Regions from separate parts of the Streptomyces sp. NPDC022552 genome, predicted to be linked through region 2. Evidence: riboswitches for the same ligand, from Rfam matches in the RefSeq annotation. Region 2 holds a riboswitch; the other holds the start of a gene.

Region 1 (3,398 bases), on a different contig from region 2:
CCCGCACTTCGCGGGACCCGGGTCAGACCCTGCGCCGGAACGCGTCGACCGCGGCTGAATGTATCTGCCCAACTGCCCTCTGCAACAGGTCAATCGGGCGAGAATTCTGGGCATGGCGTAAAGGAGAATTCAGGAGAATTCACTGAATTCCGGGGCAAGTCGGGCCCGGCAAAGTGCGCAGAAGGTACACAACACTCGAACACTTTGGCTGCTTCTTGTCGGGCGCGGACGCATTCTCATATGCGTCTGGCACAAGCAGCGAGGGGAGGCCGGGGGGACTTCCCCAACTCTACCGCGCTCAACCATGCAGAATTGCCCCCTCCGCTTCTCTCGCGGAGGGGGCAATTCGGTTACGCCGGGTAACAGGGCGGCGGAAGGCTCAGCAACCGCCGGCCACCGCGGGGATGATCGAGACGCCCGCGCCGTCCGGCGTCGCCGTCTCCAGGCCCTGCTCGAAGCGGACGTCGTCGTCGTTGACGTACACGTTCACGAAGCGGCGCAGCTTGCCCTGGTCGTCCAGGACGCGGGCCGCGATGCCCGTGTGGTTCTTCTCCAGGTCGGCGATGACCTCGGACAGGGTCGCGCCCTCGGCGGCGACCTCGGCCTGGCCGCCGGTGTAGGTGCGGAGGATGGTGGGGATGCGGACCTTCACGCTCATGGGCTGATCACCTTCGGTGGCTACGGGGCGGGTGCGGGGCGGGCGGGGACGGGGAGCGGGGCGGCGGCCGGAGCGGCCGGAGCACCGGCCGCCCCCGCACCCCGGCGGTCGCGGGCGTCAGCCCGCCAGGCCTGCTTCGCGGAACGCGTCCAGGCTCGGGCGGATCGTCGCGGTCGCCTGCGAGGTATCGGCCACCGCGTCCAGCGTCTTGAGGCCGTCACCCGTGTTGAGCACGACCGTGGTGAGGGCCGGGTCGATGAGGCCGGCCTCGACCAGCTTCTTCGTCACGCCGACCGTCACACCGCCCGCCGTCTCGGCGAAGATGCCCTCCGTGCGGGCCAGGATCTTGATCGCCTCGACGACCTGCTCGTCGTCGACGTCCTCCACCGCGCCACCCGTGCGGCGCGCGATGTCGAGGACGTACGGGCCGTCGGCCGGGTTGCCGATGGCGAGCGACTTGGCGATGGTGTTCGGCTTCTGGGGCCGTACGACGTCGTGACCGGCCTTGAAGGCCGCCGACACCGGCGAGCAGCCCTCGGCCTGCGCACCGAAGATCTTGTACGGCTTGTCCTCGACCAGGCCCAGCTTGATGAGCTCCTGCAGGCCCTTGTCGATCTTGGTGAGCTGCGAGCCGGAGGCGATCGGGATGACCAGCTGATCCGGGATCACCCAGCCGAGCTGCTCGCAGATCTCGTACGCGAGCGTCTTGGAGCCCTCGCCGTAGTACGGCCGCAGGTTGACGTTGACGAAGCCCCAGCCCTCGCCCAGCGGGTCGCCGATGAGCTCCGAGCAGAAGCGGTTGACGTCGTCGTAGTTGCCCTCGATGCCGACGAGCTCACCGCCGTAGACGGCGGCCATGACGACCTTGCCCTGCTCCAGGTCGTGCGGGATGAACACGCAGGAGCGGAAGCCGGCGCGGGCGGCGGCGGCGCCGACGGCGCCGGCCAGGTTGCCGGTGGAGGAGCAGGACAGGGTGGTGAAGCCGAAGGCGCGGGCGGCCTCCAGGGCCTGGGCGACGACACGGTCCTTGAAGGAGTGCGTCGGGTTGCCGGAGTCGTCCTTGACGAAGAGCTTGCCGGGCTCGACACCGAGCTCGCGGGCGAGGTTGTCGGCCTGGACGAGCTTGGTCCAGCCGGGGTTCAGGTTCGGCTTCTCGGCGACGTCCGCCGGGACGGGCAGCAGCGGGGCGTAGCGCCAGATGTTGGCGGGGCCGGCCTCGATCTGCTTGCGCAGCGCCTCGGGGTCACCGGTGGGGAGGTCGTACGCGACTTCGAGCGGGCCGAAACAGAGCTCGCAGGCGAAGATCGGGCCGAGCGGGAAGACTTCACCGCATTCCCGGCACGAAAGGCCGGAAGCGGGACCGAGATCGACGGTCCGGGAGGTTTCGGTGGAAACAGTCTGTACAGCCATGGAGGCGAGGCCCTTTCTCCTCATCTTTCCCATGACGAATGTCGTCATGAGACGGATTTGGCACCTTCCCTAGCCGGGAGCCTCGCTGGCGCGTTGTGTACGCGGACGAGACCGACTGGAGGGTTGCCGGGGCTTCAACGGGCCGTTTCCCTCTGCCCCTCTGGATGAGCGGTATTCGATTGTGTGAAGCGGTTGTGAGACGCGGGTGGGACCCCGACATGCATCGGGCATCCGCGTTGTTCAAGACTGTAACCGAAGGCCCGGAGGGTTGAACCTGCCGTCCGAACCGCGAGATGGAGATCACGTGCTGGAGGAAGTGGAGCGCTGGCTGGGCCGGCGGTCCTGGTCCGTGGCGGACCGTTCGCTCGACCGCATCCTGGCGGCGAAGCACGGGACGACGGTCAGCGTCGTCCTGCCCGCGCTCGACGAGGAGGCGACGGTCGGCGACATCGTCTCCGTGATCCGCCGGGAGCTGATGACCGAGGCCGTCCCGCTCGTGGACGAGCTCGTGGTGATCGACTCCGGTTCCACCGACCGTACGGCGGAGGTCGCGGCGGCGGCCGGGGCGCGTGTCGTGGCGCGCGACGCGATCCTCCCCCGGATACCGGCCGTGCCCGGCAAGGGCGAGGTGCTGTGGCGGTCACTGATGGTGACGCGCGGCGACATCGTCTGTTTCGTCGACGCGGACCTGCGGGACTTCTCCGCCGACTTCGTCACCGGGATCGTCGGCCCGCTGCTCACCGACCCCGACGTCGACTTCGTGAAGGCGATGTACGACCGTCCGCTGGGCGACGCTCCAGGTCAGGGCGGCCGGGTGACCGAGCTGGTGGCACGGCCGCTGCTCAATCTGCACTGGCCGCAGCTGGCCGGCTTCGTGCAGCCGCTCGGCGGCGAGTACGCGGCGCGACGCTCGCTGCTCGAACGGCTGCCGTTCCCCGTCGGTTACGGAGTGGAGCTGGGCCTGCTCGTGGACGCGCTCCACACGGTGGGTCTGGACGCCCTGGCCCAGGTCGACGTCGGGGTCCGCAAGCACCGGCACCAGGACGGCCGGGCGCTCGGACGGATGGCGGCGGCGATCTACCGGACGGCGCAGCTGCGCCTCTCCCGCGGGCATCTCGTGCGGCCCCGGCTGACGCAGTTCGAGCGGGACGACACCGGTTTCACCCCGCGGACGTACGCCGTGGACACCGAGGAACGGCCGCCGATGATCGACATCACGGAGTACACGCACCGCCGCGTGGCGTAACCCCGAATGATGATGCTTTTTGCATACATTTCGGTTTTATGCCGTTCACCCATCGAATGACCACGCTGCTGGCGGCGCTCGGCC
Region 2 (3,398 bases):
CGGTCATCGCGTTCGTCGTCACCAAGCGGATCTGTCTCGGCCTGCAGCGCCGCGACAAGGACAAGGTGCTGCACGGACGCGAGTCCGGCATCATCAAGCGCCTGCCGCACGGTGAGTTCGTCGAGGTCCACCAGCCGCTCAGCCAGGGCGAGCTGCACAGGCTCACGGCGCACGAGCAGAACCAGCCGGCCGAGATCGGCCCGCTGGTCGACGAGAACGGCGTCGAGCGCAAGGTCGGCCGTATGGAGAAGCTCCGCGTCAGGCTCAGCAAGAGCTACTACGGCGAGGACAGCCAGATCGCCAAACCGACCGCCGAGGAGTACAAGGAGATCACCAGCGGCCACGGCCACCACTGATCACCTGACCTAGAGGTCGCCACAGCGGGAGCCCCGTCCATTCGATGGACGGGGCTCTTTGCCGTCCCCGTTGCTCGATAGGGTGGAGTCGTCACCGTCACGCACTGACCAGGAGCTGCCATGAGCGCTGCGACCCCCGCTGGAGGACCTATGTCGGCGGGCCGCTCCTGGCCCACCGTCCTGGACGGACTGCTGACCGGTCGCGACCAGAGCGCCGAGGACACCGCCTGGGCGATGGACCGCATCCTCCGTGGTGAGGCCACCGACGCCCAGATCGCCGGCTTCGCCGTGGCCCTGCGCGCCAAGGGCGAGACCGTCGAGGAGATCTCCGGCCTCGTGCGGACGATGTACGAGCACGCCAACGTGATCGAGGTCCCCGGCCCCTCCGTGGACATCGTCGGCACCGGAGGCGACGGCGCCAAGACGGTCAACATCTCCACGATGTCGGCGATCGTCGTGGCCGGTACCGGCGCGAAGGTCGTCAAGCACGGCAACCGAGCCGCCTCCAGCGCGAGCGGCGCCTCCGACGTCCTGGAGAAGCTCGGCGTCAATCTGCAGCTCACCCCGCAGCGGGTCGTCGAGGTCGCGGAGGAGGCCGGGATCACCTTCTGCTTCGCGGTGAAGTTCCACCCGGCGCTGCGCCATGTGGCCGCGGCCCGCAAGGAACTCGGCATCCGCACCACCTTCAACTTCCTCGGTCCGCTCACCAACCCCGCTCGCGTCAAGGCGCAGGCGACCGGTGTGGCCGACGCCCGGATGGCCCCGATCATGGCCGGAGTGCTCGCCGAGCGCGGCTCCTCGGCGCTGGTCTTCCGCGGCGACGACGGCCTGGACGAGCTGACGACCACGGCCACCTCACGGGTGTGGGTCGTACGGGACGGTGCGGTGCGCGAGGAGGCCTTCGACCCGCGGGACGTCGGCATCGAGCTCGTACCCGTGGAGGCGCTCCGCGGCGCCGACGCCTCGTACAACGCGGATGTCGCGCGCCGGCTGCTGGCGGGCGAGACCGGTCCGGTACGGGACGCGGTGCTGCTGAACTCGGCGGCGGCGCTGACGGCTCTGGAGCCGGGCGCGGGCACCCTGGTGGAGCAGCTGCGCGAGGGAATCGCGAAGGCGGCCGAGTCGATCGACTCGGGCGCGGCGCGGCAGGCGCTGGAGCGCTGGGTCGCGGCCAGCAACAAGTAGCGGCGCCGCGCGCACCCCGTTCCGCCATCCGGAACGGGGTTGCGCGCCGGCGATCACGTGGCATACGTTCAGTGCCAGGTCATGAGTGACAGCCATGAAGCCCCGGCTGGCTGTCCGGCAACCCTCCGTCCGTGGCGGGGTGCCCCGGGTGAAGACCAGGCCGTGGACAGCAAGGTCCGCGGCAAGCGCGGACCCCTGCACACCCTGGGGTCCTGGTCCTCAAGGGAGCAGTCTCGTGAGCAAGCGAATGCGCTAGGGCCTTCGGCCCCGTTTCCCCACCCTCCGCACGAACACCGTGTGTCGAGGCAACACCCGTGTGAGGCACCCTTCTTCGCGCTGCCCCGCGGGCCCTTCGCTGCCATTCCTGCCCAGGAGATACCGCCATGTCCGCGTACCCGAACGCCGCCGCCACCACGACCGTCGCCGCCTCCACAGTCGCCACCGGCTCCGAGGCCGGCGATCCCTGCTGCGCCGCCCCGCTCCCCGTCCTCGGGCGGGACGTCACCGTTCCGCTCGTGACCGGGGGCGAGGTCACCTACGCCGCGCTCGACTACGCCGCCAGCGCGCCGGCCCTCCAGCGGGTCTGGGACGACGTCGCCGCGTACGCTCCGTACTACGGCAGCGTCCACCGGGGCGCCGGGTACCTCTCGCAGCTCTCCACCGACCTCTTCGAGAGCAGCCGCGTCACCGTCGCCGAGTTCCTCGACTGTCGCCACGGCGACCAGGTCGTCTTCACCCGTTCCACCACCGACTCGCTCAACCTGCTCGCCGCCACGCTCCCCGCCGGCTGCGAGGTCTTCGTCTTCGAGACCGAGCACCACGCCTCGCTCCTGCCGTGGAAGGACGCCCGGGTCACGTACCTCAACGCCCCGCGCACGCCCGCCCAGGCCGTCGAGACCCTGGAGCGCGCCCTCGCCGACCGCGACCCTTACGGCCCCGCGCTCGTCTGCGTCACCGGCGCGTCCAACGTCACCGGCGAGCTGTGGCCGGTGAAGGAGCTGGCCGCCGCCGCACACGCCCACGGCGCCCGGATCGTCCTCGACGCCGCCCAGCTCGCGCCCCACCACCCCGTCTCCGTACGGGAGTTGGACGTGGACTGGGTCGCCTTCTCCGGGCACAAGCTGTACGCCCCCTTCGGCTCCGGCGTCCTCGCCGGCCGCGCCGACTGGCTCCAGGACGCCGAGCCGTACCTCGCCGGCGGCGGCGCGTCCAAGAAGGTCGCCCGCCGCGGCGACGGCGGAGTGGACGTCGAATGGCACACCACCGCCGCCCGCCACGAGGCCGGTTCGCCGAACGTCATCGGCGTCTACTCCATCGCCTCCGCCTGCAAGGCGCTCACCGAGGCCGGGTTCGACGGCCTCGTCGCCCGTGAGCAGCACCTGATCGCCACCGTCCGGGAGGGCTTCGCCGAGGTGCCCGAGGTCAGGGTCCTCTCGCTCTTCGGCGACGACGCCCCGCGCGTCGGTGTCATCTCGTTCGTCGTGGAGGGCTGGAACAGCTCACACTTCGCCGCCGCGCTCTCCGCCGAGTACGGCATCGGCGTCCGTGACGGCCTCTTCTGCGCCCACCCGCTGGTCCGCACCCTGCTCGGCAGCGACCCGCAGACCCAGGGCGAGTGCGGGGCCCCCGAGGCCGCGCCGGGCGAGAAGTCGCTCAACGCCATCCGCGTCAGCTTCGGCGCCGGTACGCCCGACGAGCACGTGGAGCGTTTCGTACGCGCCGTGAAGGAGCTCGTCCGGGACGGCGCGCAGTGGAAGTACCGCACCGAGGACGGCCGCTGCGTCCCGGACCGCGGCTGAGCACCCACTCGTACGGGTGAAGGGGGCCTCCGGTCGGGGCCCCCTTCGTCAGGACTCC

The links. Region 2 has a riboswitch for S-adenosylmethionine ahead of ACZ3OF_RS07690 (aminotransferase class V-fold PLP-dependent enzyme). Riboswitches for the same ligand answer to the same signal wherever they lie in the genome.
Region 1: another riboswitch for S-adenosylmethionine. It lies ahead of thrC (threonine synthase); the one in region 2 lies ahead of ACZ3OF_RS07690 (aminotransferase class V-fold PLP-dependent enzyme).

What each region holds. Positions count from the first base shown of each region.
Region 1 covers NZ_JBVHGJ010000022.1:50,489-53,886, forward strand. Annotated here, with positions in the region: gene ACZ3OF_RS34875 (MoaD/ThiS family protein) at 380-658, opposite strand; gene thrC (threonine synthase) at 776-2,068, opposite strand; SAM riboswitch class I at 2,086-2,239, opposite strand; gene ACZ3OF_RS34885 (glucosyl-3-phosphoglycerate synthase) at 2,373-3,314, shown strand; gene ACZ3OF_RS34890 (DUF7927 domain-containing protein) at 3,371-3,398, shown strand, end outside.
Region 2 covers NZ_JBVHGJ010000002.1:613,705-617,102, forward strand. Annotated here, with positions in the region: gene qcrB (cytochrome bc1 complex cytochrome b subunit) at 1-356, shown strand, start outside; gene trpD (anthranilate phosphoribosyltransferase) at 477-1,541, shown strand; SAM riboswitch class IV at 1,619-1,735, shown strand; gene ACZ3OF_RS07690 (aminotransferase class V-fold PLP-dependent enzyme) at 1,925-3,340, shown strand; gene ACZ3OF_RS07695 (Lrp/AsnC family transcriptional regulator) at 3,389-3,398, opposite strand, start outside.